DNA from 3 places in the Neobacillus sp. GCM10027624 genome. Region 1 is predicted to be linked to each of the others. Evidence: riboswitches for the same ligand, from Rfam matches in the RefSeq annotation. Region 1 holds a riboswitch; each other region holds the start of a gene.
The links. Region 1 has a riboswitch for lysine ahead of ACFQZ9_RS13625 (ABC transporter substrate-binding protein). Riboswitches for the same ligand answer to the same signal wherever they lie in the genome.
Positions count from the first base shown of each region.

Region 2: it holds a riboswitch for lysine, as region 1 does, so the genes downstream of both, dapA (4-hydroxy-tetrahydrodipicolinate synthase) here and ACFQZ9_RS13625 (ABC transporter substrate-binding protein) in region 1, are expected to answer to the same signal.
Region 3: it holds a riboswitch for lysine, as region 1 does, so the genes downstream of both, ACFQZ9_RS17145 (aspartate kinase) here and ACFQZ9_RS13625 (ABC transporter substrate-binding protein) in region 1, are expected to answer to the same signal.

Region 1 is NZ_JBHTHD010000008.1:486,479-494,223, reverse strand. It holds gene cuyB (cysteate racemase) at 1-189, shown strand, start outside; gene ACFQZ9_RS13635 (hypothetical protein) at 227-526, shown strand; gene ACFQZ9_RS13630 (M20/M25/M40 family metallo-hydrolase) at 577-2,226, opposite strand; lysine riboswitch at 2,412-2,593, shown strand; gene ACFQZ9_RS13625 (ABC transporter substrate-binding protein) at 2,685-3,464, shown strand; gene ACFQZ9_RS13620 (amino acid ABC transporter permease) at 3,536-4,174, shown strand; gene ACFQZ9_RS13615 (amino acid ABC transporter ATP-binding protein) at 4,171-4,893, shown strand; gene ACFQZ9_RS13610 (hypothetical protein) at 5,097-5,399, shown strand; gene ACFQZ9_RS13605 (phosphotransferase) at 5,487-6,395, shown strand; gene pepT (peptidase T) at 6,434-7,666, opposite strand.
Region 2 is NZ_JBHTHD010000012.1:23,019-30,763, reverse strand. It holds gene ACFQZ9_RS20985 (response regulator transcription factor) at 1-334, opposite strand, end outside; gene ACFQZ9_RS20980 (RnfABCDGE type electron transport complex subunit D) at 426-1,253, opposite strand; gene ACFQZ9_RS20975 (FAD:protein FMN transferase) at 1,254-2,135, opposite strand; gene ACFQZ9_RS20970 (FMN-binding protein) at 2,139-2,615, opposite strand; lysine riboswitch at 2,818-2,998, shown strand; gene dapA (4-hydroxy-tetrahydrodipicolinate synthase) at 3,128-3,997, shown strand; gene ACFQZ9_RS20960 (sirohydrochlorin chelatase) at 4,086-4,814, opposite strand; gene cobA (uroporphyrinogen-III C-methyltransferase) at 4,834-5,613, opposite strand; gene cysC (adenylyl-sulfate kinase) at 5,811-6,410, opposite strand; gene sat (sulfate adenylyltransferase) at 6,424-7,578, opposite strand; gene cysP (inorganic phosphate transporter) at 7,605-7,745, opposite strand, start outside.
Region 3 is NZ_JBHTHD010000011.1:188,427-196,171, forward strand. It holds gene ACFQZ9_RS17125 (electron transfer flavoprotein subunit beta/FixA family protein) at 1-294, shown strand, start outside; gene ACFQZ9_RS17130 (electron transfer flavoprotein subunit alpha/FixB family protein) at 395-1,372, shown strand; gene trxA (thioredoxin) at 1,571-1,885, shown strand; gene uvrC (excinuclease ABC subunit UvrC) at 2,019-3,791, shown strand; lysine riboswitch at 3,857-4,039, shown strand; gene ACFQZ9_RS17145 (aspartate kinase) at 4,148-5,371, shown strand; gene ACFQZ9_RS17150 (YslB family protein) at 5,462-5,917, opposite strand; gene ACFQZ9_RS17155 (succinate dehydrogenase cytochrome b558 subunit) at 6,369-6,977, shown strand; gene sdhA (succinate dehydrogenase flavoprotein subunit) at 7,033-7,745, shown strand, end outside.

The DNA.
Region 1 (7,745 bases):
ATCCATCAGCTTATTTTTGATGAAGGATGTAACTGTGTCGTTCTTGCCTGTACGGAGCTATCTTGTGTAAGGATTGGTGATGAGGCAGCGCAGTACTGTGTAGATGCATTGGAGGTTCTCGTTGAACAGTCCATTACCCTTTCAGGCGGTACCTCGAAAAAACAAAATAGTGCAGCTGTGTATTCTTAATAGATTTGCATGCTACGGAGCGGAAGGTGGGATTTTCATGGCACCAACTGAAATGGAAAAATTAGAAACGTTTTTAGCAGAGTCGTTCTCGGACGGGGTAAGTTTTCGCGAGCTGCGATTATCTGACGAGGAAGTAGATTACTTACTAAGAAGGTATCCAAACGCCAGTGTTTTGAAGAGCACTGCTTTGGAATCCGAGGATAATAAAGCCTGGTATGAAGTCAATATATTGCCCACTTACGATGCTGAATCGAAGTTTGAAGACATTCAAAAGGAAAATGAACGGTTAAAGCAAGAAGTGGAAGCATTGAAAAAGGCATTGGTTACACAGGGATAATCGATATAAAAACACCTAGCCACAGGATGATGGGCTAGGTGTTTTCTTATTTATGCCAAGAGCCTGCTGATAACGAGGTTGGTTAAGTTTGGTACGACTTCTAGGGAGTAGGTCATTTCCATTCGTTCCAGTTTTTTATGGGCATCCACCCCATAAGGACCAATATTGATAACAGGAACATTTAACTCACGGATATCCTGATATTCTACATAGTGCTTGGTTCCCCAACCGGGATTATTTTTCGAAACGGCATTAATTCCCTCTTGATCATCACTTAAAGCAACAAAACTCATATCTGAAATATACGGGAAGAAGTTCCTTGTCACAATTGGGTGCTGATAGATAGGCTGTACCGCCTGCACTGCTTCATCCAAGGCGTCAATCAAGGCCTGCTCACGGCTTGTTTTCCCTGTTAATTCGATTCTCGGGGAATACAGTGAAGAGTAAAACAGAATGATGGCAGGATTTTTATCCTTCATCCATTTCCAGGCTTCCTCCACTACTCTTGCCGCAAACATCCGCGTATCAAGTTCTTGATTTTGCAACAATGTCTCTTTAAATTCATTCATATGACGAACGAACGCATCCCCATGTTCCGCTATAAGCATTTGTTCCATTTCCTCGTATGTAAACACTCGAGGTGCCCATGGCAGTTCTACATAAGGCTCGCCACTCGCCGCACTGTAACGTTTATAGCGTTCATCAAAAGATGCAAGTGCCCTTTCAAAGGCAATTAGTGCCTGCTCCTTTAACTTTTCCAGCACATCCTTTGGAGACCATGAGTGGATAAAAAAGTTGTAGTAAACATATGCAGATAGGGCGGTCTGTACGGTATAGGATGGTTTAAGGTCGGTTTGCTTTAAGGAAACAGGCGGTACCGTCGTCTCCCCAAATGCCTCGTTACAAAGCTCAGGGTTATAATTAATCTGTTTGGTTAGTTCTGCCGCAATAAAGTTCGGGTCTAAGCCCTCAAAGCAGGAGCCGACATGGGTTTCAGCGCCTGTGATAAAAAACGATGGCAGGAGCTTCCCAACCGTGCCTTTATAAATATAGCGGTTTATATCACCAGCATAGCGGGGCGATACGAAATCGGAATTAATGGCCGCAACATAATCAAAGTCATGTTCCTCCTTCCAATTTTTTAATACTTTTAAGGCAGATAAAATACCGTGGGAGCTGTCCTCCTCATCACATTCTGCTAAAAAGACAAGATTTCCGTCCAATTCCTCAGGATGCTCTGAATAGTATTGTAAAAGATAAAGATGGCTGGCGACACCGCTCTTCATATCAAGGACGCCACGTCCAAACAGCCAGTCCCCGGATTCCAAATGTTCTTTTGCAGAAACAGGGAGCTCTTCCTGCCTTAGTGCTTCCATTAACTCATCAGGAAAACACGCGCGCTCCTTTAATTGATTAAAATCATCGATTCCTACCGTATCAATATGACCCATTAAAATAACCGTTCGATTGCTTGTACCTTTTGTTCCCTTCACAAAGGCCAGCACATTGTAGCGTTCATGAATATCATTAATTGTCTTCTCTAATGTCAAGTAGGATGTGTTTTTGGAGAAATAAGGAAGATCTGCGATAATTTTATATAATGAATTGGCAATTGCCTTCTCGCCAGCTGTATTAACGATACTTTCTACATTCACGAGCTGAGTGGTTAAAGCAAGAACCGCTTCCCGGCTTTCAAGCATGGTACATTCCCCTTTTTGAATAAAATGTTTTTACAAAAATGTATACCTAAAGATTTTTGGCGTCAAGTAGTTTATTAATATAATATTTTTTGAATATTTATTATTGATTTTATCATATTATTTCGCTATACTAAAAACTGTTATTTGAAAAATAAAATAATAAATCCTCATCTTTTCAAGTTTTGAGATGGGGTAGAGGTCGCGATTTTTAAGAGTATCCTATTGGAGATTTAGTGAAATCTATGAAAATAGGAAAAAGGAATAATCGCCGAAGTCACTGAAATCACTAGTTTCAGGAGGCTGGGTCTGCACTCAAACAGGGGCAGAACTGTCACAATTTAGTGAATTGTGGAGAACTATCTTTTTCAAAGCTTAAAGATGAGGGTGTGCCAGGCACCGTCATAAGAATATGGCGGTGCCTTTTTTAATTTAAAGGAGGGAATATTGTGAAAAGAATAATGATTCTGCTAACAGTTGCGCTTGTATTTGTTTTATCAGCATGCGGAACGAAGCAAAATAACGAAACGGCTACAGCAAAAGGTTCTGACTTAAAACTAGTAAAGGATGGCTCGTTAACCTTTGCGATGAGCGGTTTATATCCGCCATTAAACTTTAAAAAGGATGGGAAATTGTCTGGATTTGATGTGGAAATTGGGAACGAAATTGCAAAAAGAATCGGTTTAAAGGCAAACCCTGTAACGAACCCATGGGAAACAATTATTCAAGGATTAAAAGCAAACAAGTATGACGCCATTATCGGAAGCATGACCGCAACACCTGAGCGGGACAAGCAGGTTGATTTTACAAACCCATACTATTTATCAGGCGCGCAAGTTTTTGTTGCAGACAGCAATAATGCTATTCAATCAAAAGACGATTTAAAAGGGAAAACCATCGGAGTGATCCAATCCAGCACATGGAAGGATATGGCGGTTAAATTATCCGATAAGGTAAAGGGCTATCCAAGTGATGTTTACGCCCTTCAAGACTTAGCGTTAGGCCGTATTGATGCAGTGATCACGGATAAAATTGTTGGTTTGAATGCCAAAAATGAAAAGCATTTAAAAATTAAAGCGGTTGGTGACCTGTTAAATGAGGACCGTGTTAGTGTAGCGGTAACGGAAGGAAACAAGGCGCTCACAGATAAAATCAACAAAGCCATTGCTGACATGCAAAAGGATGGCACCTATGAAAAGATCAGTAAGAAATGGTTCAATGAAAATCTTTTAGAAAAATAAAAAAGCTTTTTAGGGAGGCTGTAACATTGACATTTTTACACAATGTGACGGGGATCTTAAGTGAAAATGGTATGGCCTTCTTGAAGGCCACCTGGATGACCATCTCGATTACGGTTATTTCTTTAGTGTTTGCCATGATTATTGGAGTGATTTTTGCCGGATTTAAAATTTCCTCTATAAAACTGTTAAACCGCGTGGCAGACATCTATATTGGCCTTATCCGTGGTACACCGTTAATTGTTCAAATCATGTTTTTATACTATGGAATTGCCAATATGGTCACGCTGGACAGCTTTACCGCAGGCGCGTTGGCATTGAGTATTCATACCGGTGCTTATATTGCTGAAATTTTCAGGGGAGCGGTGCAGTCCATTGACCGCGGTCAAATGGAAGCGGCGAGGTCGTTAGGGATGCCGTTGCCGCTTGCAATGAGGAGAATTATTTTCCCACAAGCCTTCAAGCGTTCGATTCCTCCACTCGCCAATCAGTTTATTATCAGCTTAAAGGATTCATCATTGGTCGCCTATATTTCTGTTACAGACCTATTCAATACGGCACTGACGGTACAAGGTGAAAACTATATGCCGTTTGAAACTTATTTCGTTGTCGGTTTTTATTATTTAATCATTGTGCTAATCTTTACATGGTTAGCAAACCGGGTTGAGAGGAAGCTAGATGTCAGTAAACCGAAGGAGGCAGCAGTAGCGTGATTGAAATTAAACATTTATCCAAGTCCTTCGGTGAACTAGAAGTCTTAAAAAATATTAATTTGCAGGTTCAAGAAAAAGAGGTTGTCGTGCTGATTGGTGCTAGTGGTTCTGGAAAAAGTACACTGCTTCGTTGTATGAATTTCTTGGAGACCGCGAATAATGGCGAGATTATCATTGATTCGGAAAAGGTTGACCATGGGAAATCCAATCTCAATAAAATAAGGGAAAAAGTCGGAATGGTTTTTCAACATTTTAACCTGTTTCCTCATAAAACCGTGCTTGAAAATATCATCGAGGCGCCAATCTATGTGAAAAAAGAAACGAAGGCCCAGGCAACTTCTAAGGCATTGAATCTTTTGAAAAAGGTTGGATTATCCGATAAGGCTAATTTTTATCCGGATCAGCTGTCAGGCGGGCAAAAGCAGCGTGTTGCAATTGCCAGGGCATTGGCGATGGAACCAAAGGTGATGCTTTTTGATGAACCAACCTCTGCACTTGACCCGGAGCTGGTTGGTGAAGTCCTTCAGGTAATGAAGGAATTAGCTGAAGAAGGCATGACGATGGTGATTGTCACCCATGAAATGGGATTTGCACGCGAAGTGGCAAGCCGGATTATCATGTTGGCAGATGGGAATATCATTGAAGAAGGGTCTCCAAATGAAATTTTTTCAAATCCAAAGCATGAGCGGACCCAGCGATTTTTAAACAAGATATTATAATGAGATTGCCCCTATTGGGGGCAATTTTTTTAATTTGCATATCTAAAAAAGAACGTAATAAATATAATATGAGGTTAAATAAAAAAAAGTAATGTCAAAAATCAGAAAAATAGCACTGATCCTTCCTTTTCTACGTTAATACGATGCCGAAAGTGATGTCGTGATTAGCCATTTGAATAGTCAAAATGGAGGGTGAGAAAAGGATGATTTTTAAAGAAATGGAGAAGTTTGAAGAGTTTTTATCGAGGTCTTTTGCGGATGGAGTCAATTTCCGTGAATTAAGGCTTTCACAGGATGAAGTTTCATTAGTAAAAAAAAGATATCCCAAAGCGAATGTTAAGCAGTGTCAGCCAATGGAATCTGTAGATGGCAAGACCTGGTATGAAATCAATCTTTTATTCCCTGTCGTTTCAAAGGACGAAACAGAGATTGAAGCTGTTCAAAGGGAAAACCGAAAACTGCGCCAAGAGCTTGAAGCTTTGAGAAAATCAGTGGCTCTTTTTTAAAATGGAAAGTCCAACAAATTTGTTGGGCTTTTTTTAATGAATTGCATTTGCCTGAATAAAATGTACTAAAAGTGAGTTGGAGGAACTATGGATCGCCTTAAAAGACTAGTCCTTTCGAATGGGACGTTAAACAGTGAAAAAATCTATAAGAGTGAGAAGCTTTACCAAGGAATGAATGGCAAATTTGTTGAGCGCTTTTATCTGTCTCCGACTGAAAGTTTCATTTTTAAGCCATTAACCAATAACGAGCAGTTAGGGAAAGAGGTTTGGGTGTATAAGTATGTCCTCCCCTCTTTTCCGGAGATCTATCCTAAACTGCTGGCTCATTCGGTTGCTCCGGAGCTCGATGAGAATTGGATGATTTTTGAGGATCTTGGATCACTTCGTCATGATTTTCGGGAGGAAACAGTTTTAGAAGTGGTTAGGCTGATGGGGGGATGGCACTCCCTATCTGTTGAAGGAATGGTGGGACTTCCTGTGATGGGGCTTAAACCGAAAATGGAGGACATTGTTTTAGAACTTACTGAGAAAAAGGTTTTGGTTCAGGGCTTGGGGATGGGTGAGATTTTTCCTCTGCTTGATAGGGTTAATTTTTCAAAAAGGCTCGTGTTATCACACGGAGATCTCCATATTGGCAATATTGCAAGGGCGGGTGAGAAAGTGGTGGTGCTGGATTGGGAGCATACCCACCTGAATGCACCCTATTGGGATTTGTATCATCTGCTTGATCTAGCTCATCCTATTTTTCCGAAGCAGGTACCTCATCCGTTTCGGGAGTTGGCTTTGAAAACCTATTGTGAGCATGCGGGAATAGCGGACGATGCTTTTATAAGGGAATACTACCTATTCTCCGCTGCGTTCTCGATTTGGATGTTGTTATTAATTCGAAGTGACTTGGATTCGGGGCAGAAAAAATGGCCGAGAGAGCAGTTGGAGGAGCAGTTCGAGGAGACGTTGGCTACTTTAAGGGATTGTATCGGGGCACTGTTGAAATGAAAAAAGCTAACCCTGTTGGTTAGCTTTTTTTCTATTTATTAAGCCTTTTTCTCAAAGCTTTGCGCAATTCCAACGATTACATTTACCGATTTTTCCATGTTATCGACGGAAATAAATTCATATTTCCCGTGGAAGTTTTCACCGCCGGTAAAGATATTTGGTGTTGGCAGCCCCATATAGGACAACTGCGAGCCATCGGTGCCGCCGCGGATTGGTTTAATGAGCGGTTTGATGTCCAGTGATTCCATTACTTCCTGGGCAATATCAACGATTTGCTTAACCGGCTCAATTTTTTCTCCCATGTTGTAGTATTGGTCATTCAGTTCAAGAAGAACATTGTCCTCGCCGTATTTTGCTTTAAACTCATTGATTAGGTTTGTAATGGTTGCTTTCCGATTGTTGAATTTTTCTCGGTCATGGTCGCGAATGATGTAGTATAGCTTTGTTTGTTCAACATCCCCATTGATTGAAATGAGATGATAGAAGCCTTCGTACCCTTCTGTGTACTCAGGTGCCTCTTTTTCAGGAAGTTTGCTATGTAACTCCATCGCGATTTTGGCGGAATTGACCATTTTGCCTTTTGCCGAGCCCGGGTGAATATTGGTTCCTTTAATGGTAATCTTCGCTGCGGCTGCGTTAAAGCTTTCGTATTCTAACTCCCCTAGCGGACCGCCGTCGACGGTGTAAGCATATGTAGCGTCAAATAGGGCAACGTCAAATTTATGCGGCCCTCTGCCGATTTCTTCATCCGGGGTGAACGCAACGCGGACCTTACCGTGTTTGATTTCCGGATGTTTGATTAAGTATGCCATTGCGGTCATGATTTCTGCCACGCCGGCTTTGTTGTCGGCGCCAAGCAGGGTTGTACCGTCGGTGGAGATTAATGTATGGCCTTTGTATTCTGGAAGGCTTGGAAAGTCTTTTGGTGATAGGACAACTTTTAGGGCCTCATTTAATGTGATGTCGCCGCCATCATAGTTTTCATGGATTTGCGGGTTGACGTTTTTGCCTGTGAAGTCTGTCGCAGTGTCGACGTGGGCAAGGAACCCGATCGTTGGTACGTCTTTTTCGGTGTTGGATGGAAGCGTTGCCATTAGATAGCCGTTTTCATCGATGCTGACTTCTTGCATGCCAATTGACTTTAATTCTTCTTCAAGCATGTGGAGCAAGGTCCACTGCCCTGGTGTTGATGGACAAGTGCTGCTGCTCTCATCAGACTGGGTATCAATTTTTACATAGGAAGTAAATCTTTCAATGATTTCATTTTTCATGTTTGTTTGCACTCCCTTACTGTTTTAGTACATGTTTATAATAGCACTTTCGTGAGGAGGATACACTTTTTTAAATTAG
Region 2 (7,745 bases), on a different contig from region 1:
CTCTCGCTAAAAACTCTTCTGTAGCAAAGGGTTTGACAATATAATCATCCGCACCAAAGTCAAGACCCTTTACCTTATCTTCAATCCGATCCTTTGCAGTCAGAAATAAGGTCGGGGATTGATTGCCTTCACTCCGCAGCTTTCTCATCACCGCGTATCCATCCATCATTGGCAGCATAATATCCAGCGTGATCAGATCGTACTCACCGGTCGAAGCCATAAAATACCCTTCTTCCCCGTTTTCAGCCTGGTCCACTTCGTACTGTTCTTCCTCTAATATTCTAGAAATGATCCTTCTTAAAGGTCCATCATCTTCTATGACCAATACACGCATAGATGCCTGCCCACTCCCTTTCTTTTTATCCTGCATAGTTTGTCCCAATTATTTCAATATTTTAATCACGAAGCAAAGAATATAGCTAGCTTTACAATTTACTAACTGCCCTTTGTGTTTTTGTAACTTGCCTCATGGCGGATGCTTTTGAGGTAGAACGTTTATTCCAATAGTTATAAAAATTCCCGGCAAATAAGCCGATAAATAAATAGGTTAGTCCGCCGAAAAGGCCATATATAATAACCCCTGAAACGGCAGCAAGTACCCCAAAGTAGATTTGCTGCTTATATTTTGCCGGTGAGGTTGGCGGATCTGTGAGCATGAAAAAGGCGAAAAATAAGGTCGCATTGATAAATGGCGGACGAAGAGCATCTGCCGCATCTCCTATACTTATTAAACCAAGTATAAGCAGTAATACAAAAAAGGTCCCTAAGAATGAAAATACCTGTGGAAATTTATTAACTCGTTCAGTTACAAAATACCCGCCAATTAAAAGAAACAAAATAGTCCAGGCAGGAAGATCCCCAAAAGCCCCCCACCAGCTTTGGCCTATTTGAAAAATAAAAATCGATAACAGTAAACCGAAAGCAGCAGGATTAACGATTGGTTTTTTCTTATAAACGAATAGATGCTTGGACAAGATGGCGAGAATCGCTGTCCCTGCCACAACCATCCCAGATGTCGTAAAACTTAAGATAAGTGAAATGATTAAGGCTGTTATTACTGTACTGTCCTTGCTGCTTCTTCTATCCATAATTCTACATAGGATATTATCTACAAAGATTGATGCCACAATAGCGATCATACTGTTCTCTATCCCCAGCATACTTTTTGACCCAATAGATGCGATGAATAGATAAAAAACCATGGCTGTCGCGACATAGCCCTTTGGTGTTTTGAACCACTTTTTCCCTGACACTTAAATCCCTCCAACTTTATTAATCTGTAATTCTGATGTGATAAGGATCCCTTTTAAAGCTAAATGTTCGATTAATTGTTTTCCTTTTTTTACTCCAAGTAAAAAGGAGGCTGTTGAAAAGGCATCTGCCATCATTGCAAACGGTGCGATGACACTGCAGCTAATCCATTCATTCGGGGAGCATTTTGTTTTTGGATTTACCAAATGATGTGAATCTGACTTATCTGGATTTCTGCGTTCATAGCTGCCAGATGTACAGACGGCTTCGTTTGATATCTCTATCGTTTCAATGATGGAATCCTTTTGGTACGGATGCTGGATTCCAATTTTCCATTTTTCCCCGTTGTCATCCACACCGAATGCAAATAAATCGCCTCCAGCGTTAATGACAAATCCCTTAAATTCCTTTAATTCATTAGCAGCCAGATCAATTGCGAACCCTTTTGCAACAGCTCCAAGATCAATGACCATCGGCTTTTTTAAAGTTACTGTATGATTGTACTGATCTAGTTCGATATCATGATAAGAAACCGAATCAGAAGAAACACTTTTCATCATCTGTCCAGAAATATAGTGTCGATTAAATCCATTCATTTCCATCACCTTTCCTACCGTCGGGTCAAATAGTCCATCCGTTAATTTAGCCATTTCAATCGCAATATAAAGAGGTTCAAATAGAAAAGGACTGATTTTTACTGGTACTCCGATAGTCTCACAAGCTCGTATTAGCTCACTTGATGAGCTGAAACGGCTGCATGCTTGTTCTACATGCTGAAATGCCTCAAAGGCACGAGTTATTTTTGCTTCCGTCTCTTTCTTCGACTTATTTGAAACGACCTTTATGTCAACAACAGTATCCATGTACAATTTTGTTTTTTTCATAGATTATCCTTTCACGTTATGGGCTTGGGAAAGTGCATCCATCACAGCGTCCTCAAAAGCCTGTGTACTATAAGTCGCCCCAGAAACATTATTCACTTGGGCACTTTGTTTTTGCACTACTTCATCAGGCAGTCCTACTATGTCACTTTCTGAATAATGCATTGCAAAATGGCTAATCTCTACGGTGGTAATTTTGTCATTCTTAATTGTGACAGCTACATCAATAAATCCTCGCCGATTCGTACCTGTACCTGTAAACGTCCCATCCTTATAGATCCCTTTATTTTGCTTGCTCTTTTGTTCGCCGACCTTTTCATTAGAGTGATTTATTGTAATATGCCTAGCTTGAACATTAGCTGCAATATGGTGTAACGGCTGATCAATAGAAGCCTGCGTCTCTGTAGTAACAAATCCAGCAGCATACACCGCTGCAACAGCTGTAGAACAAAGAACAACCCACTTCTTATCCATTTTCTTCATAAAAAATCCTCCTAACCAATTCCTCTATTCTCGGACAGTATAGCCAGTCAATCTTAGAATTTTCTTAGAATCTTTTTGATCGACAAAATTCGGGCGCTGACAGGCACCACCCGAATTTTGTCGACCTTGTCCCCTTGAATTTGAAGGGGAAATCTGATATATTTAGTGTTAATTAAATATCTTCTTACTTCAAACCTTTTGAAGTGAGGATAGAGGCGCAAAGACCATTAGTACATAGTTGGAGGATAATGAGGTCCTGGGATGATTATGGAAAGGGGAATTTGCCGAAGCTTATAAGACTCTCATTTGTCTTGGAGCTGGTTCTGCTATTGAATAAATACAGAACTGTCATATAGGGAACTATATGGAGGGCTATCTCACGCACGGGAACTTGTTTTTTATTTATGTTTCTATTGCAGCAGCGAGCCTTCGTTGCTGCTTTTTTGCGTTGACTTGGAATGTCCTTAGCCACCTCTAATTTATAAAAAAAATAATTTAAAGGGTGAGGAAAAATGAATTTTGGCCAAGTTTTAACTGCTATGGTTACGCCATTTGATCATGAAGGCGAGATTGATTTTAACGCAACAAGAACATTAGTAAATTACCTAATTGAAAATGGGACGGATGGATTGGTAGTCGTTGGTACCACTGGAGAATCTCCTACATTAACCACGGATGAAAAAGTTGAATTTTTTAAGTTTGTTGTGGATGTCGTAAACGGCAGGATTCCTGTCATTGCCGGAACAGGTTCGAATAACACGAGGGCTTCAATTAGTTTAACAAAACAGGCTGAAGCAGCGGGTGTGGATGGGATTATGCTCGTGGCCCCATACTATAACAAGCCATCACAAGAGGGTTTATATCAACACTTTAAAGCTATTGCCGAGTCCACAGCATTACCGATTATGCTCTATAATATTCCTGGGCGAAGTGTGGTCAATATGTCCGTTGAGACAATTGTTCGTCTTTCCCAGATTCCAAATATCGTAGCTATTAAAGAAGCTAGCGGCAATTTAGACGCCATGGCAGAAGTGATTAGCCAAACACCGAGTGATTTCACTTTATACAGTGGTGATGATGGTTTAACCATTCCGGTCTTAGCAATCGGCGGTGCAGGAATTGTTTCCGTTGCCTCCCATATCATTGGAAATGAGATGCAGGAGATGGTCAATCTCTTTAAAAGTGGTCATGTCCAAGAGGCAGCTGCAGCGCATCGCAGACTACTTCCAGTCATGAAAGCATTATTTGCTGCTCCAAACCCAACACCGGTCAAAGCAGCCCTTAATCTAAAAGGTGTCAACGTTGGCGGCGTCCGTCTCCCAATGGTCCCACTAACCGACGAAGAAACCAACACACTACAAAGTATTCTACAGCTTGTTTAAATTTCAATACAATAAGGAAAGGCACCTCCCAAATTTGGAAGGTGCCTCTCTTATTGTGTTTCGACAAAATTCGGGTGGTGCCTGTCACTCACCGAATTTTGTCGAATCCGTTGACCACAATGTCTTCAATTACTCGATGCCGGCTTAGTTGGCCTGTACAGATGATTTCCTGGTCTTCTGTTTGCTTTTTGCGAATCATTTGGTTGATTTCGCCTAAAAGTAGTCCGGAGAATAAAAGATAGGGAATGACAATAACTCTCCCCGATCCTGCCTCCAAGACCGCCTCAAACCCTTGCTCCAGCCTCGGTTCTGCAGCCGCGAGGTAACAAACGGACACCTGATCCGTTTGGAGCCGTTCTTGGATTCCATTGGCAATCAACTCAAACGCAGTGCCGATGCTGGGATCGCTGCTGCCCCTGCCAACTATTAATAATGAATCCTGTGAAGTGACCTCCCCAGCAACCCCTCTTGCTAGTTCAGCAATCGCATCGAGAATTTCATCCTGCACGCCAAACGGATTCCTTACCTGCACTTGGACCTCTGGATACTGTTTGCCTAATACGAATAGTGCATTCGGAATATCTTCTTTAATATGACCAGCTGCTAAAAGAAAAATCGGCACCACGGTAATCTCCGATGCACCTTTTTCCACACATCTCCTAAAGCCTTCTTCAATAGAAGGATCGGTTAATTCCAAAAAACTGATTTCCTGAATCGGGACATCCACACGTTCTATTACCCTATTCAAAAAGGACTTTACCTCTTCGGCTCCCTTTTTTGATCTTGTTCCATGGCAGATATAAAGAATCGCTTTCATGCAGATTGCTCCTTTCCGCTTACCCTTGAACAACTGGTAAATGAGGAACGATTTCTTCCTCGAACCAGTTCAGTCTATCATGTAAGCGGACAACCTCGCCAATCACAATCATGCTTGGGTTTGCAATTTTTGCATCCTTAACACGCGCTTCAATCGTGCCAAGGGTTCCAACTACTGTTCTTTGATCGCTTAAAGTGCCCCAGTGAACAAGAGCGATTGGTGTGTCAGCAGACTTTCCATTCTCCACCAATTGCTTAACAATCGTAGGAAGGTGGGAAACTCCCATATAAACACATATTGTATCGACCGCTTTCGCTAAATGGGCCCACTGATGCTCTGCCTCTTTATCACCAGCAGCTTGATGTCCGGTAATAAAAGCAAAGCTTTTACTCAATGTACGATGGGTAACCGGTATGCCAGCATAGGCGGATGCTGCAATTCCAGCGGTAATGCCAGGGACCACTTCAAACGGCACAAGATGTTTCACACATTCTTCTGCTTCTTCCCCGCCTCGTCCAAAAACGAACGGGTCGCCTCCCTTTAAGCGGACAACCGTATAGCCTTTTTTCGCATATTTGACCAAGAAGTGATTAATTGTTTCCTGCTTCATTGTATGGTAATTCGGAAGTTTGCCGCAGTATACCAACTGCGCATCTGCTTTTGCATGCTGAAGGAGCTCCGGATTTACTAACCGGTCATACAAAATCACATCAGCCTGCTGCAGGCAGCGTAATCCTTTTACTGTAATTAGATCTGGATCACCAGGACCCGCACCAACTAAATAGACTTTGCCAACCATGAAATCCAACATCCTTTCCCTATGCCTTTTCTGTAGTACTTGCTGTTATTGATGATTCGCTGATAAATCGCCTTGCTTCGCTGATAAACCTCGTAAATTCGCGGATAAATTGCCTGGATCCGCTGATAAAACCTTAAAATTCGCTGATAAACTCTTCCTATCCGTAAAAAGGGTGTAAGTTTACACCCTATCACCTATTAAAAAATATTTTTCTCCCGCAAATAAGCAATCACTTGCCCAACGGCTTCCTCAACCGATAATAAATCAGAACGTAAAGTAATTTCCGGTTTTTCCGGTGCTTCATATGGAGAATCAATCCCTGTGAAATCCTTTATCTCACCGCGGCGTGCCTTGGCATAAAGCTGCTTAGGATCGCGTTGCTCACAAACCTCGATTGGACAATCAACGAAAACCTCGATGAATTCTCCTTCTTCAAACAATTCCCGAACCTGATCCCGATCCGAGCGAAACGGAGAAATAAACGCAGTTGTAATCACCTTGCCGCTATCGACAAATAACTTCGCCACTTCGCCAATCCGGCGGATATTTTCCGTGCGGTCGTGCTCTGAAAATCCTAAATCCTTGTTTAAACCATGACGAATATTGTCACCGTCCAAAACATATTCATTAATCCCAAGACGGAATAATTCGTTCGATACCGCGTTCGCAATCGTTGATTTTCCCGAACCAGAAAGGCCTGTGAACCATAGTGTACAGCTTCCATGGCCGTTCTGGGAACGGCGGTCATTTTTTGTAATCGTTGTTTCATGCCATGTGATATTCGTAGATTGTGCCACACCCAAGTCCCCCTTAAGCTTCAACAGTCGCTTTTTCTTTCATTCCTTCAATTAAAACCTCAACAACTTCCTTGCGGCTGAAAGTAGATGGCGGAAGTACACCGCTTCTTAGCATCTCTCTCACTTTTGTTCCGGAAAGGATTACGCGATCTTCCTTGTCATGCGGGCAAGTTTTATCAGATGCCATTCCATCGCATTTTGTGCAATAGAAGCTATGCTCGAAAAATAAAGGCTTAATTCCAAGCTCTTCTTCTGTAAAGTTGCTGAAAATATGCTGTGCGTCGTAGGTTCCGTAATAGTTACCAACTCCGGCATGGTCACGGCCGACAATGAAATGCGTGCAGCCATAGTTTTTACGTGCAAGCGCATGGAAAATCGCTTCCCTTGGTCCTGCATAACGCATTGCAGCAGGGTGAACGCCCAATTGGACACGCTCTTTAGGATAATAGTTTTCTAGTAAAACACGATAGCTTTTTAGACGAACATCTGCAGGAACATCATCAGACTTCGTTTGACCAACAAGTGGATTTAAGAACAAGCCGTCAACTGTTTCAAGAGCTGCTTTTTGAATATACTCATGGGCACGGTGAACTGGATTTCTTGTTTGGAAACCAACAACCGTTTTCCAACCTTTTTCTTCGAATAATGCACGGGTTTCTTTTGGCTCAAACCATACATCGCCAAACACGCCTTTTTCTGGCTTTTTCACAAGGACGATATCACCAGCAACGTAAACTGGGCCTCTTTCGAATAAACGTTTCACACCTGGATGCGCCAGTTCTTCTGTTTTATAAACATTGAGAGCTTCCTTATTCAAATCAGGTTCATACGTTTCGGAAACCTTGATTACTCCATACACTTCATTGTTCGAAACAAGTTTAACTTCCTCGCCAACTACCAGTGTTCCCGCCACTTCATAAGAAACTGGCAGTGTTACAGGGATGGACCAGATTGTATCGTCTGCCAAGCGCATACGTTCTACTACTGATTCGTAATCTGCTTTTCCAAGGAAACCCGTTAACGGGCTGAATACACCAACGCCGATTAGTTCTAAATCACTTAGAGCGACTGCATCAATTTCGATTTCTTTTTCTACATTTGAAAAATTATAATTGGGATCATATGCCTGAATTAGTTTTCCTCCATGAGGTTTTGATACAAATGACATCTACAATCAACCTTTCTTTACTAGTTTTATTTTTTTGAAATATTTGCTTGAGAAATTGCCCCTTGTGATGCAGATCGTTTCATTAAGAACATCACGCCTAAAACGGAAATCACTACGCCTGCTATTGCAACGATTGAGTATCCATTTTTTTCAATCAATAACTGAAT
Region 3 (7,745 bases), on a different contig from region 1:
GGAGATTCTGAGGTGATTGAAACGAGCCTTCCATTGCTTGTTACAGCACAGCAAGGTTTAAACGAACCTCGTTACCCTTCATTGCCGGGAATCATGAAAGCGAAAAAGAAACCACTTGAAGAACTTGAATTAGATGACCTTGACCTTGAAGAAGATGACGTTGAAGCTAAAACGAAAACAATTGAAATTTATTTACCGCCTAAAAAAGAAGCTGGAAAAGTATTAAGTGGAGAGCTTGCTGACCAAGTAAAAGAACTTGTTCAACTTCTTCATACGGAAGCAAAAGTAGTTTAATCGGTTTAAAATAAGAGACTTGTCAATTGGCTTAGTAAGTTGGGCAAGGAAAAAGACAGGGTTGAACGATTAGCCAAAATTGTTGCAGGAGGTAAAGGGAATGTCTAGAAAAGTATTGGTATTAGGAGAAGTCCGTGACGGATCATTACGTAATGTTTCATTCGAAGCAGTTGCTGCTGCGAAAACAGTGGCAGAGGGCGGAGAAGTGGTTGGAGTTTTGGTCGGCGAAGCTGTAAGCGCTTTAGGTTTAGAACTCATTAAATACGGTGCAGACCGTGTCGTTGTTGTCGAAGATGAGAAATTAAAGCAATATACATCAGATGGTTATTCTCAAGCTCTTTTAGCTGCAATTGAGCAAGAAAAGCCGGAAGGTCTTGTATTAGGCCATACTGCACTTGGAAAAGATTTATCTCCAAGGATTGCTGGAAAGCTTGGATCCGGTCTGGTTTCTGATGCTACTGCAGTAGAAGCTGCAGGTGGTAACATTGTCTTTACAAGACCTATCTATTCAGGTAAGGCATTTGAAAAGAAAATCGTAACAGATGGTTTAATTTTTGCATCTGTTCGTCCAAACAATATTGCTCCATTAGAAAAAGACGACAGCAGAACAGGTGAGGTTTCCAGCCTTTCCGTTGATATTAAAGACCTTCGTGCGATTATCAAAGAAGTGGTTCGCAAAGCAAGCGAAGGAGTTGACCTAAGTGAGGCGAAGGTAGTTATTTCCGGCGGACGCGGTGTGAAAAGTGCCGAGGGCTTTGAACCGTTAAAGGAATTAGCGCAAGTTCTTGGCGGGGCAGTTGGAGCTTCCCGTGGTGCATGTGATGCTGACTACTGTGATTATTCCCTGCAAATCGGGCAGACTGGTAAGGTTGTAACTCCTGATTTATATATTGCCTGCGGTATTTCCGGAGCGATTCAACACCTTGCGGGAATGTCTAACTCTAAAGTAATTGTTGCTATCAACAAAGATCCGGAAGCAAACATCTTTAAAGTAGCTGACTATGGTATCGTTGGCGACCTATTTGAAGTCGTACCAATGTTAACTGAAGAGTTTAAAAAGCTTAAAGTTCACTCATAATAAGAAGAGCGAAGGCGAAGGCGCTTACGCTTGAAAATTGAAGCGAGCGGAAAGATCCGCTCGCTCTTATTACGATTTTTTATAGAATACTTATGGATTTAATGGGAAAATTATCTACGAAACATATTATTAGCTTGATTTACCAAACGATGGTATACTTTCGGTAGTATTTCAGTATTTTATAGGAGGTCAATATAAATGGCTATTTCACATGTAACTGATCAAAATTTTTCGGCTGAAACAGGCTCAGGCCTTGTTCTTGCAGATTTCTGGGCACCATGGTGCGGACCTTGTAAAATGATCGCTCCTGTTCTTGATGAACTTGATTCAGAAATGGGCGAAAAAGTAAAAATCGTTAAACTTGATGTTGACGAAAACCAAGAAACTGCAGCTAAATACGGCGTTATGAGCATTCCAACTTTGCTTGTTTTCAAAAATGGCGAAGTTGTCGATAAAGTTGTCGGCTTCCAACCAAAAGACGCATTAGCAAGCGTGTTACAAAAACACGTTTAAAAATAGCCCCAAAAACCTTAGCTGGAACTTTCCGGCTAAGGTTTTTATTTTTCCTATAAAACACAGCTTTTCATTGACCGTAATTTAATTTAAACTTTTATATAGATATAAAGAATGGGGTGGGGTGGCCGGAATGAACGAAACAATAAAACAAAAATTAACATTACTGCCTGATCAGCCTGGCTGCTACTTAATGAAAGACCGCCAAGGAACAATCATCTATGTAGGAAAAGCAAAAGTCTTAAAAAATCGTGTCCGCTCCTATTTTACCGGCTCACACGATGGCAAAACACTGAGACTGGTAAATGAAATTGAGGACTTCGAATACATTGTAACTTCCTCCAATATTGAGGCACTGCTTCTTGAATTGAATTTAATTAAAAAGTATGACCCTAAATACAATATCATGCTAAAGGATGACAAAAGCTATCCGTTTATAAAACTAACAGCAGAAAGACATCCAAAGCTAATCATTACAAGAAAAGTTAAAAAGGATAAAGGCAAATATTTTGGTCCCTATCCGAATGTTGGAGCAGCAAATGAAACAAAAAAATTGCTTGACCGCCTCTATCCATTACGGAAATGCTCAACACTCCCAGACCGCGTCTGCCTTTATTATCATTTAGGTCAATGCCTCGCACCATGTGTGAATGAAGTGGCGGAAGAACAATACAAGCAAATGACCGATGAAATTACGCGCTTTTTAAATGGCGGATATAAGGAAATCAAAAAAGATCTTACTGAAAAAATGACCGCAGCGGCGGAAGAATTGGATTTTGAGCGTGCAAAAGAATTCCGCGATAAAATTATCCATATTGAAACGATTATGGAAAAACAAAAAATCACGATGACTGATTTTACGGATCGTGATGTGTTCGGCTATGCTGTTGATAAGGGCTGGATGTGTGTCCAAGTCTTCTTTGTCAGGCAAGGGAAACTCATTGAGCGGGATGTATCCATGTTCCCGATTTACAATGAACCAGAGGAGGAAATCCTCACTTACCTGGGTCAATTTTATCAGAAGACCAATCATTTTAAGCCAAAGGAAATTTTAATTCAGGATGAAATTGATCTGGAAATGGCTGAACAACTTCTTGAAGTAAAGGTGTTAAAACCGCAGCGCGGGCAGAAAAAGGATCTCGTCAAAATGGCGATTAAAAATGCTAAGATTGCCTTGAATGAGAAATTTTCATTGATTGAGAAAGATGAAGAGAGAACGATTAAGGCTGTAGAGACCCTTGGAAATCTTCTTGGAATTTATACGCCGCATCGGATTGAAGCCTTCGATAATTCAAATATTCAAGGGACGGACCCGGTGTCGGCAATGGTCGTATTTACCGATGGAAAGGCAAACAAACGGGAATACCGTAAATATAAAATTAAATCCGTTCAGGGACCTGATGATTATGAGTCAATGCGCGAGGTTACAAGACGAAGATATGCAAGGGCTTTAAAGGAAGAGCTTCCACTTCCGGATTTAATCATCATTGACGGCGGGAAGGGACATGTCGAGGCGGTTAGAGATGTATTAGAAAATGAACTTGGTCTCGATATTCCAATCTCCGGCCTAGTGAAGGATGAAAAACACCGTACATCTCAATTGTTGTACGGGAATCCACTTGAAATAGTCCCGCTTGCAAGGAACAGTCAGGAGTTTTATTTGCTGCAAAGAATTCAAGATGAGGTTCACCGATTCGCGATTACCTTTCATCGCCAGATCCGTGGCAAAACAGCTTTTCAATCGCTGCTCGATGATATCCCCGGTATTGGAGAGAAGCGGAAAAAAATGTTATTAAAGCATTTTGGTTCCGTGAAAAAAATGAAAGAAGCTAATCTTGAGGAACTTATTGAAGCTGGCCTGCCGGTAAATGTTGCTGAAGAATTAATGAAAAAACTTCAAAGTTGACCGTTGTCAGAAGAATAGTCCTATGCTATAATGAGTGAAAATTTAATAACACTTTATCAACGTAAAGTGTAGGTAGAGGTGCGAGCTTCAAGAGTAGTGGTTCTGAGAAGGATGAGCTTCAAGGAAGAATCATGAAAGGGGATGTTCGCCGAAGTGAAGAGAGTCTCATTTCTTTCTTTGCTGGTCCTGTGTTGAATAAATACTGGATTGTCAAGACTAATAGTAGGTCTTGGAGAGCTATCTTACATTGTAAACGCAAGAATACTTTTTTTGTGTTCCCAAAGCAATGAGATACTCTTCTCATTGCTTTTTTTGTTTTTCAGAACTACATAGCCTTACAGGAAGAAGGGGAAAAAATGGGTTTAATTGTACAGAAATTTGGGGGAACGTCCGTTGGCAGCGTTGAAAGAATCATGAATGTGGCGGAACGAGTGAAAGATGAAACGATATTAGGAAACCAAGTGGTGGTGGTTGTTTCCGCGATGGGAAAATCAACAGACCAGCTTGTAAAATTAGCTAAAGAAATTTCTCCACAGCCAAGTAAACGGGAGATGGATATGCTGCTTACAACGGGGGAGCAGGTCTCGATTGCCTTATTATCGATGGCATTAAATCAAAAAGGACTTGAGGCTGTTTCCTTTACAGGCTGGCAGGCCGGAATTGTTACGGAACCTGTTCACGGAAATGCCCGAATTACCGATGTTAGAACGGAGGCAATTGAAAGCCAATTGTCACATCGAAAGGTTATCATCGTTGCCGGTTTCCAAGGCATTACCGAAAGCGGCGAGATTACCACACTAGGGCGTGGCGGCTCTGATACTACGGCAGTCGCATTGGCAGCTGCACTAAAAGCGGATCGATGTGATATTTACACAGATGTAACCGGGGTATATACGACTGATCCCAGGTATATTAAAGGAGCACGTCAGTTGAAGTCTATTTCTTATGATGAAATGCTTGAACTTGCCAATTTAGGTGCCGGTGTACTCCACCCAAGGGCTGTCGAGTTTGCGAAGAATTATCAGGTACGGCTTGAAGTTCGTTCAAGTATGGAGAAAATTGAAGGAACAATCATTGAGGAGGAAGCAACAATGGAACAAAATCTAGTAGTCCGCGGTGTCGCATTTGAGGATCAAATTACGAAAGTAACGGTATTAGGTCTGGCGAATTCATTAACAAGCCTGTCTACCATCTTTACAACACTTGCACAGCATCATATCAATGTTGATATTATTATTCAAAGTACAACAGAGGCAGGAGCTGCAAATCTTTCTTTCTCCATCAAAACAGAAGATTTAATGGAAACTTTAAAAGTTCTTGAGGATCATAAAGAATTGCTAGGCTACGAGCAAATTGATGCAGAGAACCAATTATCCAAGGTATCTATCGTCGGTTCAGGAATGATTTCCAATCCGGGGGTTGCTGCCAGAATGTTTGAAGTATTGGCTTCCAATCAAATTCAAGTAAAAATGGTCAGCACCTCAGAAATTAAGGTGTCAGCAGTTGTCGAAGAAGAAAATATGCTAAAAGCCGTCCAAGCACTTCACAACGCCTTCGAACTATCCGCCGTAACAGAATAACAATGTCCGTCTGAGGCGGACAAAACAAGTAATTTGTCCACAAACGGTGACAGGCACTATGTGAATTCTTCACATAGTGCCTGTCACTTTTTAGTCTAGGGTATCTTTTTTGTCCCATTTTACGGTGAAGAGGACTTTGTTGGATTTTTTTACAGGATGTTCGAAGGTTTCAGCGATGACCTTTTTCTGAAGTTCGATTTGCTGGGCAAGGAAACCGGCCTCGAGCTGGAAGTAATATTCAGCTTTTGATTTCACTCGGGAAACAATTAGTGGACTAATGAGTTCAAACTCCATTTCATCCTTATTCTCACTTTTAATCGTTAAATGTCCCCATGAAGCCCTCTCGAAAAACTCAATCAGTTCATCATAATGATTTAAAGGGTACATTCTCGCTAATCGTTTTCCTGCCCAATATAATATTTCAGGAGTGTCTTTTCCTAAAATTTCGGGTAAAAGAATTTCTCGGATTAGCTCATATCCAAAAATCGACACGGTTCTCGTCTCATCTGATTGCGTGTTTAAATTAACTGCCGTACTATCGTTCAATAGTATCCCCTCTTTCTACCATTCTATTATATACAATATTGGTTAAATTTCATTACTGAATTTTAGATTAGAAAACGGTTAAAGAATCCAATTGCAAGGATTGTTATGTCACTATACTTTTTTTGTTTACCATCATAACTATATTACCTTTTTACTTTAATTTCTATCCTTTACATAATGATAAATAAAATGTAGTTATAATGGAAACGCTTCCAAAATAAACCTCAAAAATGTAAGCGCTTAGCATTCTCTTTTACTATCAAAATCGTAAAAAAAATTGTATTTTTAAAAAATAATTCTGTATACGGTTTCTTGACGCTCTTTGTCGACAGGAGTAAAATGGACATGTCACAATTTTGTCATAGTGATGCTAGGTTGAAATTTCTTTTTAAATGGATTATAAAAAGGAAGGAAACTTAACATCATTCTTATTATTTAAGGGGGGTAAATTATGGCGGGAAATCGAGAGTTTATTTCACGAAGAGTACACTCGCTGCTAGGGGTCATTCCAATTGGTTTGTTCCTTATCGTGCATCTAGTAGTCAACCATGCCGCTACGGGCGGAGCAGAATCCTTTCAAAAAGCAATAAATTTTATGGAGGATCTTCCATTCCTTATCGTTCTAGAATGGGTATTAATTTATTTGCCATTATTATTTCATGCAATCTATGGCCTATATATTGCCTTTACATCAAAAAGCAATGTTGGCAGAATGGGGTACTTCAGAAACTGGATGTACATTCTGCAGCGTATAACAGGGGTGATTGCCCTGATCTTTATTGCATGGCATGTATGGGAAACACGGATCGCCAAGGCATTTGGAGCTGAGCTTAATTTCCAAATGATGGCTGATATTTTATCTTCACCATTCATGTTTGCTTTTTATTTAGTGGGAGTTCTTTCTGTCATTTTCCACTTCTCAAATGGTTTATGGTCATTTATGGTAAGCTGGGGAATTACAATTTCACCACGTTCTCAAGTCATTTCTACATATGTGACTTTGATCGTGTTCGTGTTGCTTTCCATTATTGGAATTCAAGCGCTTCTAGCATTTGTGTGATCAACAAATTAATGAACGGAAAAATATTGGATTTAGGATTAGGGAGTGAGTCACGATGAGTAAAGGTAAGGTGATCGTAGTCGGTGGTGGTTTAGCTGGCTTGATGGCAACCGTTAAGGTGGCAGAATCGGGTACACCGGTAGAGTTATTTTCTCTAGTTCCGGTGAAACGTTCTCACTCTGTTTGTGCCCAAGGCGGTATTAATGGAGCAGTAAATACTAAAGGGGAAGGCGACTCTCCTTGGATTCACTTTGACGATACAGTTTATGGCGGAGACTTTTTAGCAAATCAGCCTCCGGTTAAGGCAATGTGTGAAGCTGCGCCTGGTATTATTCACTTATTTGACCGAATGGGAGTTATGTTTAACCGTACCCCTGAAGGATTACTTGATTTCCGCCGCTTCGGTGGAACACAGCATCACCGTACAGCATTTGCCGGTGCAACTACTGGTCAGCAGCTACTTTATGCGTTGGATGAACAAGTTCGCCGCCATGAGGTAGAGGGCTTGGTTACAAAGTACGAAGGATGGGAATTCCTTGGTGCGGTATTGGATGACGAAGGCGTTTGCCGCGGAATTGCTGCTCAAAATTTAAAAACAATGGAGATTAAATCTTTCGTGGCTGATGCCGTAATTATGGCAACTGGCGGCCCTGGGATTATCTTTGGTAAATCAACAAACTCTGTTATTAACACTGGTTCTGCTGCGTCAATTTTATATCAACAAGGTGTTTCCTATGCAAATGGTGAAATGATTCAAATTCACCCAAC